Rubripirellula amarantea: one gene and its partner. The protein of the gene in region 2 binds, or shares a complex with, the protein of the main gene of each other region. Links are inferred from orthologs where the notes say so. Each region holds a gene or a part of one and is shown on either strand. Other genes may lie near its edges.

The links. The genes of interacting proteins can lie anywhere in the genome.
Region 1: the proteins of Pla22_RS00135 (region 2) and Pla22_RS09030 are in contact, whole or in part, in a crystal structure (PDB 5UE9), measured with the Lactococcus lactis proteins. The link is inferred for Rubripirellula amarantea from one-to-one orthologs. Residues at the interface, in WP_023189152.1 of Lactococcus lactis: Leu4, Gln5, Ala47, Ser48, Met49, Leu50, Leu51, Arg52, Arg53, Met95, Leu98, Arg223, Met224, Ala225, Cys226, Ile228, Gly229, Ala230, Cys231, Tyr232, Ala233, Val235, Glu236, His237, Asn243, His244, Ala245, Lys247, Glu250; in WP_025017116.1 of Lactococcus lactis: Gly25, Phe27, Phe29, Glu32, Tyr33, Lys35, Tyr36, Lys48, Phe56, Thr60, Pro61, Arg62, Val63, Ala64, Glu65, Thr66, Ala67, Ser68, Gly69, Met70, Ile74, Gln77, Pro223, Glu251, Phe274, Ala275, Pro277, Phe278.

What each region holds. Positions count from the first base shown.
Region 1 is NZ_SJPI01000001.1:2,474,398-2,478,232, forward strand. Bases 244-3,188 are described here. They hold Pla22_RS09030 (dihydroorotate dehydrogenase), read left to right. Parts: upstream 244-1,228; coding sequence 1,229-2,149; downstream 2,150-3,188. Other genes in these bases: Pla22_RS09020 (tellurite resistance TerB family protein), read left to right, coding at 244-584; Pla22_RS09025 (phosphopantothenoylcysteine decarboxylase domain-containing protein), read left to right, coding at 591-1,226; Pla22_RS09035 (YiiX/YebB-like N1pC/P60 family cysteine hydrolase), read left to right, coding at 2,165-3,188. In the rest of the region: Pla22_RS09015 (hypothetical protein), read left to right, coding at 1-110; more of Pla22_RS09020, read left to right, coding at 222-243; more of Pla22_RS09035, read left to right, coding at 3,189-3,466; Pla22_RS09040 (hypothetical protein), read left to right, coding at 3,466-3,835.
Region 2 is NZ_SJPI01000001.1:27,611-31,412, reverse strand. The notes cover bases 891-3,802. They hold Pla22_RS00135 (dihydroorotate dehydrogenase electron transfer subunit), read right to left. Parts: upstream 2,830-3,802; coding sequence 1,951-2,829; downstream 891-1,950. Other genes in these bases: Pla22_RS00130 (pseudouridine synthase), read right to left, coding at 2,886-3,802; Pla22_RS00140 (hypothetical protein), read left to right, coding at 891-1,905. Also shown: Pla22_RS00150 (sensor histidine kinase), read left to right, coding at 1-152; Pla22_RS00145 (hypothetical protein), read right to left, coding at 267-500; more of Pla22_RS00140, read left to right, coding at 784-890.

The sequences.
Region 1 (3,835 bases), 2.4 Mb from region 2 along the record:
GCCAAGTCACAGTGACGGGCGAAAAGGGATTCGTAAACGGCGTAAACCTGCCTCACGTTTTCGCGGAAAAAGCCGAACGAGTTGCCTCGTCGGGTCTTCAGTTTCGCTAGGTTGCATGGGGCCGGCATTGACGCTTTTTCATGAGGATTTGGCCATCGCCCGCTTCCCCTCGTTGTGATTGCCCTCTGCCACGCCGCCATGAGACCCGGTAACATGGTGGCATGAATGAAAACGAGCTAACGAAACGTCGCCGCCAGCTTCGCAACATCGTCGTAATGGCGTTCGCCGATGGTTCGCTAGGCGAACGTGAAGTCAACCTAGTCGCCGACCGTTGTGCCGATCTAGGACTCGATGAGTACGACCTTCAAAAGGCGGTTGAGTTTGGTCTGGGGGACGACGCGGCCCTCGATTTCCCCTCCGACTCCGACGAGCAACGCGAATTGCTTAAAGATCTGATTCGAATGATGGCCGCCGATGGTCACCTCGATGAAAGCGAGAAGCGTTTATTTGCGTTTGCCGCTGCGAAGATGTCGGTGTCATCGAAGGATGTGGAATCGCTGATCAGCGAAGTGCTGGGAGCGTAAATACCCTTGGCTCGTATCTTGATCACTTCCGGTCCGACACGGCAATATCTTGACCCGGTCCGATACATCACCAATGCGTCAAGCGGACGAATGGGCGTCGCCCTTACCCAGGCTGCTTTAGATTTGGGGCACGAGGTTGTCGTGATAAGCGGACCCGTCTCGGTAACCTATCCCGCCGGCGCCAAAGTGGTGCCTGTTATCACGACGGACGAAATGTTGTCGGCCGCGATGGAGCATTTTGAATCTTGTGATGGTGCCATCGGTGCGGCAGCACCGTGCGATTACATGCCGCGGAAGATTCACACTCAAAAAATCTCCAAGACGGGACAACCTCTGACCATTGAACTTGTTGAAACCGCAGACGTGGTCGCCACGCTTGGGCAAAACAAGAAAGAGGGACAATGGGTGGTTGGTTTCGCGCTCGAAACCGAAGACCAACGTTTTCGCGCGATCGTTAAGTTAGAAAAGAAACTCTGCGACCTGATGGTCAGCAACGGACCCACGGCAATCGATTCGGATGACAACGAAGTTGAACTGCTTGATCCATCGGGGCACGTGATTGAAGCGATCTCTGGTTCAAAATCCCATGTCGCTAAACGAATCCTCGCACAACTTCAACAACGCTTAGTAAAACGAAACTGATGATCACTGCACGCTCTGTCGATCTCGAAGTCCAACTTGGACGATTAAAACTGTCCAATCCCATCATGGTGGCGTCAGGGACGTTTGGTTATGCGCGTGAGATGGAAAACATTGTTGATGTTTCCCAACTTGGCGCGGTATTGCCCAAGACGATCACCGCTGAGCCAAGGATTGGTAATGCGCCTTGGCGAACGGTTGAAACGTCCGGTGGATTGCTCAACGCGATTGGACTCGACAACGATGGCGTCGATGTATTTCTCGAGCACCACTTGCCATATCTTGCAAAAATTGGCACCTCCGTCGTGGTAAGTATTGCTGGCAGAACGGAAGACGATTTCGTGCAGCTTGCTGAAAAGGTTGGATCGCAGGAAGGCGTTTCGGCGGTCGAGTTGAACTTGTCATGTCCAAACGTCAGCGGCGGAATTGATTTTGGAACCAATGCTGAAAGTTGCCGCAGCGTTGTCGCGGCAGCTCGTTCAAAAACTGGGGTTCCGATTCTCGCGAAGCTGACTCCCAATGTCACCAAGATTGCGGACATCGCCAAAGGTGCCGCAGATGGCGGTGCCGATGCTGTTTGTTTGATCAATACGGTGCTCGGCATCGCGGTCGATTGGCGAAAGCAGAAACCGATACTGGGCAACGGAATGGGCGGTTTGAGTGGTCCAGCTATCAAGCCGATCGCGCTACGCTGCGTGCATCAGGTGGCTCAAGCAGTCGACATTCCCATCATCGGAATCGGTGGCATTGCCAACATTGATGATGTGATGCAGTTCTTGGTCACGGGCGCGTCGGCGGTCCAGATTGGCACGGCAAACTATTACGACCCCACCGTGTCTACGCGATTGATCGAACAGTTGCCGCATGCGGTTGCCGAACTAGGACATCAAGCGGTCTCGCAATGCATTGGTACGCTCCGCGTTTAAGAGTAGGAAGCGACAATGAACGACCCTTTGCACAGCAACGTCCTAGCGGTCTTGGACTTGGCTGAGCACTTTGATCGACTGCGATCACGGGCGGATCAGTTCATTGCAAGTTTTGATACCGGCACACGAGGTTTCTTTTCACCCAGCGAAGATGACGACGTCACATCGTTGTGGGTTTCGTATCACACAGGCCGGTCAGCGCTGCTCGAAACGATCCATTCGCTGCGTAACGAATTTGGATCGCTGTCATCTGCTGATCTGGTCGCAAAGCACGGCATTGAATTTCTAGTCGGGTACGCCGCTTCATTAGTCTTGGTCGATGCGGCACGGTCGATTCGCGACCGTTTTTCTCGCGATGCGTTGGTTCGCAGGAAGCTCAATGAGCCTCTCGTTCTTCACGGCATCCCTCAAAACTCTTTCGATCGTATTCAAGAATCGCTCACTGATCCACGTAACGCTTTAGCGGTGCGCCAATTCGGGCAGTATTACGAAGTTCATCGAAATGAGTTGCAATCAATCGCCAACGCGTATGGCGGTGAATCACGTGCCTCGGGCAAGCTTGTTGACTTGATCGACGCTCTGCGGTTCCACATTCAGGTTTCTGCATCACAGTACATTCGAGCACGCGCGGCCGATCGAAGTCAGCAAGTTACCCATCGTGTGATCCGCGGTGGAGCCGTGAAGGTGGTGTATGCGATTCAGCAATGGGGATCCCGTTTGGTGAGTCGTCTCAGTACTAACCCATCGCATGAGCCAAGTTTGCCTTCTTCGATTGTGCGCGAGTTGAATTCGATGATTGTTCCCGGGGACGTTTTCGTCACTCGCAAGGAATTTGCCATCACGAATTACTTTCTGCCAGGGTTCTGGCCGCACGCGGCTCTTTATGTCGGAGAAGGACGAGTGGTGGAATCGCTTAAGGACGGTGTGCATGTTCGCGGCATGGAATCGCCCTATGGAAACGACTGTGTGGCTATCATTCGTCCGAAGTTGCAATCAACTGAAATTGATATGGCGATTCAACGGGCTCACACACACGTGGGGAAACCTTATGATTTCGATTTCGACTTTACTCGTAGCGATCGAATGGTTTGCACCGAAGTCGTTTACCGTAGCTACGAAGGTGTTGGCGGAATGCAGTTTGAGTTGACTAAACGTGCTGGGCGGCAAACGCTGTCCGCCGAGGATTTGTTGTCTCTCGCGGTGGCCGGCATCCACTTTGAGCCTTTAGCAGTCTATTGTCCGTCTCGCAACGAAACGGTTTGCCAGTCCGACGCCATGACTGAAATTTTACGAAACACGATGGGACGAGAAGTCTAGTGAAGCTACTTGAGAAACTTGATCGCATCGTTCGTCCGGTCGCGATTCCCAACCTGACCGAAATCTTGGTGATCGGGCAAGTTGCCACGTTCTTGCTGACTCTTTTGGAACCCGGGTTCACCGAGCGGTTGAATCTGGTTTGGGATCGTGTTTACGAAGGCGAAGTTTGGCGATTGATTACGTTCGTGTTTTTCCCTCCCGCATGGGGAATCTTCGTCATTTTCTATTTTTACATCTTCATGTTCTTGGGAAAGACGCTTGAAGGTTATTGGGGGACGGTGCGTTTCAACACGTATTTTTATGTTGGAACGCTAATGACCCTGCTCGTGGGACTCATCGTGCCCTCGGAACCGTTCACGGGGCTGTATT
Region 2 (3,802 bases):
ATGGGGAAGGCTTTGATCCCACTCTCGATCGCGAAGGGCATTTTGGGATCGCAGCCATGAAGAGCCGCGCCGAGGTCATGGGCGGTGATTTAGCGATCGAATCAACGCCCGGCGGTCCGACGACGGTTCGCGTCAAATTGCCGTGCGATTGAATCGCGAGCGGTTGCTCAATCGCGAACAGTTTCTAAGTTGCGAACAGTTGCTCAATCGCGAATCTCATCCTCGCGATCGGTTGCATCGCAATGATGGGTGATAGGGTGCCAACTTTATTTTGCGTCCGCAGGAGCCATTTCTTTGAGTGATTTGCCCAGGCGTTTGCGTCCGGTATTGGATCGCCCCCGCTTCGTTTTCGTTTGGTCTTGGGAAAACAGACCGGCAACATTCGGGTCAATGTCGCTGTTGTCAGCAGGCATGCCAATTTCTTCGATAGCATCGCTCACGCCTAGTAATACGGACTGACGAACACCGTCACGCAACCATTCAAAGAAATTGATATTCATAGCTATTGTCACTTAATTGGGATTCAGAGATCTGACGCCCCTTCAGGAGGCTCTCGCTAACCTCTTATCAAGCAAGTGATGCGAGCGTCCAGAGAGAAAATTGAAGATCTTGGGTGGCGAGCAAGATTCGATTCCATCCCATCATTCCAATTGCGATAAAACCAGCATTGACATTCGATCTTCCGAAGTTCTAACGTCCTGGCGTAAAAGGTGAATTGAACGCGTACAGCGGGATATTCACCAGAGACATTTGTGACCATGGGTGGGGAAAAGGTAGACAGCGATGCTGAACCAGTGGACCAACGAAAAATCAATGAGCCCGAGCGGTGCGTCCGCTATTCGGGTCAAGGGTTTTGTTTTGATGGTGTGTACCCTTTCTGTGTTTGCTACCGCTGGATGTCGCGGTTCGTCGAAGATGCGAAGCATGAATCCGTTTGCACGCAATAGCGAGCCATCGGCTGAATTGCTCGCCGGGACCGGACCTTCAACGACATACCCTGCTCCGCCGAGCACCTCGGCGACTCCGCAAGCCATCGCGTCGATTGCCGGGGGAACGCAGGCTCCGTCGTCGACTACCACTCCGTCAACCATGCCAGCGAATCCGATGGACCCGTCTGGGACCATGCAAGTCGCTGGCTTTAATGTCTCACCAGGCACCGCTACTCCACAAACCAATTTTGCTGCGGCTCAAGCCAACGGCGTTTATGGGCAACCGGCTTCGACACCTTCAACCGCCACCAATGGATTGGCTTCCACCAATTCGTATCCAGGGACGTCGGCTGCGAAACCTTCACCCTACACCTTTGGCAGCAAGTCCTTTGAGCCGAAGGCGACGCCTCAAACCGCTCCGGCCGTTCCGCCGACAAGCTATGCAAGCGCCGCATCTAGTTACCAAGCCCCTGGTAGCCAGTCACTCGGTAGCCAGTCACTCGGTAGCCAGTCACCCAGCGGACAATCATCGGGGAATTCAGTACCTGGAATTCCGGCAATGGGAGGCCAGACGCCGAGCTACGAGCCACCGAAGATGGCCGCAACGACATCCTCGACCAGTGAATCGAACTCTGGTCCGTCGTCTGGCGGGTTCTCATTGCCTTCCAATTTGCCGAACTTAGGTTCAGCCATTTCGTCGATCACGCCACCCAATTCCACGAGCACCGGGTCGGCGTATAGTTTGCCTGAGGAATCACCGACGATGAACGCGAGTATCGCGACTACTCCTGATACGACCGCGCCAGGGGCGACTACTGCGAGCTACGCGACAGCAAACGCCGCAGGCAGCCTCGGTGGCCGCGACTCGGCGGGGACAATCGCGCCTAGTTCCTACACACCCGGAAGCACGGGTCAGGCTTCTGGATATCCGAGCGGCAAAGAATCGCCCACGACATCAGGGTCTTTTTATCGCTGATGCCTAGGGCATTCTTAATGCAAACGGGCTCACGCCTGGCGGATCTCAATCCCAGCAAATCTTGCAGGCGTCAAAGATCGGGCCTTCTACACAGGTTCGCTTGTAATCCCATTCGCCGTCGTCTTGGTTAACCTTGGCGACGCAACTGAAACAGATACCGATGCCGCAAGCCATCGGTGTTTCCATCGAGACTTGGCAATCAACGCCCATCGATTCGCAGAGCTGGGCGACCTTCTCCATCATGATTTCGGGGCCGCAGGTGACCACACGGACGGTGGAAAGATCCTGGATCTCAGTCAGACGCTCTTTTAGTACATCTGGCACCAATGCTTGTTGGCCTAAAGATCCATCGTCGGTGCATAGCGTTACTTCGAAACCCGCTTTGCGAAAGTCATCGACGCCAGCGAGTAAGTTGGCGTTTCGAGCACCGTAGATGATCTCGGCATTCTGAGCCCAACCGGAGGCACGGTTCTGGACCCCAAAGGTTTGGTCACCGAGCGCTTCACGACCAAGCAACAGCATCGGAGTTTGTCCGATGCCGCCGACCGCCATGATGAGCGTTTGGCAATCGCGGTTTGAAAATCCGTTTCCAAGCGGGCCCCACAAATCGATCGGGGTTCCGACGGATGCCGACGAAAGCGGTGTTGTCAGTGCACCCTTCCGCAGATAAATCACATCCACATACGTGGGTTCACCTTGGTCATTATCAAGAATGTCGTAGATCGCTAAGGCTCGACCAATCAGCGGCGCGTTGATACCGGCCATGCGGATCATCACGAATTGCCCCGGCACCGCATTGGCGGCAATCGGAGCCGCTTCAACACGAAGGCGAAAGGTAGATTCGGCAATCTGTTCATTGAGGACTATCGTGGTCCTCACTTGAGTCATCGAATCGGCGTAGTAATCGGCGTGCAGTTTGGTCATACAGCGTTGCAGGCTTCACAAGTGAAACCTGTGAATCAGAGGTCCCTAGGAATTTACTATCTCTTTTTTCGACGTGCGGATTTCTTATTGAAGTTCCGTCCGCTGGCCGCACCCGTTGGATTGGCTCGCGTCGGCTTTCTTCCCGTCTTAGCTTTCTTAACCTTGGCCGGCTTCGGATCTGGGGATGAGTCGCCGCCGATCACTGCCCCAGTACGTTTGGATCCCGTCGCTGGCAAGAAGGACAGCGGATCTGCGGTGGGCTTTTCTTTCGTGCGAGCTTTCTTGGTTCCAGGACGAACTGAGCCGGAAGTCTTTTTGACGGACTTTTTGCGAGGGCCATTGCCTTGAGTACGAGTGGAAGTCGATCGCGTGCTGCTCTTAGGTCGCGCCGTCTTTCGTCGGGGCGTTTGCGCATCGGTGTTTTCGGTCGCTTCGCGCTCATGTTGTTTCTCGGCTGCCTCGACTGCTGCCCACAACTTGTCAACTTCGTCGCGCATTAGCAAACGGTGCGCACCGACGGGAATGTCACCTAGGCGTAGCGGGCCAACAGCGATTCGTTGCAGTTGTTGAACCTTGTGTCCAAGCCGAGCCAAGATGCGGCGAATTTCGCGATTCTTGCCTTCACGCAGCGTGATTTCCATTTCCGTTGCGCGAGCTTTTGCCTTTAGGATCTTGGCGCCCTCGACCTGCACAAATCCGTCCGAGATGTAGATGCCTTGCCGCATCTTCTTCATCGTTTCGCCTTCGACCTTACCCGCTACAACGACGCGGTAGATCTTTCGGATTCCAAACTTGGGGTGCGTTAACCGTTGAGCAAGTTCGCCGTCGTTGGTCAGCAGGATCAAACCTTCACTGCTGCGGTCGAGGCGTCCCACCGCGAACACCCGTTCGCTCGGCGGAACCAAATCCACCACCCTCGGACGCCCCTGCGGGTCTCGGTTGGTGGTGACCACTCCAGTCGGCTTATTGACGG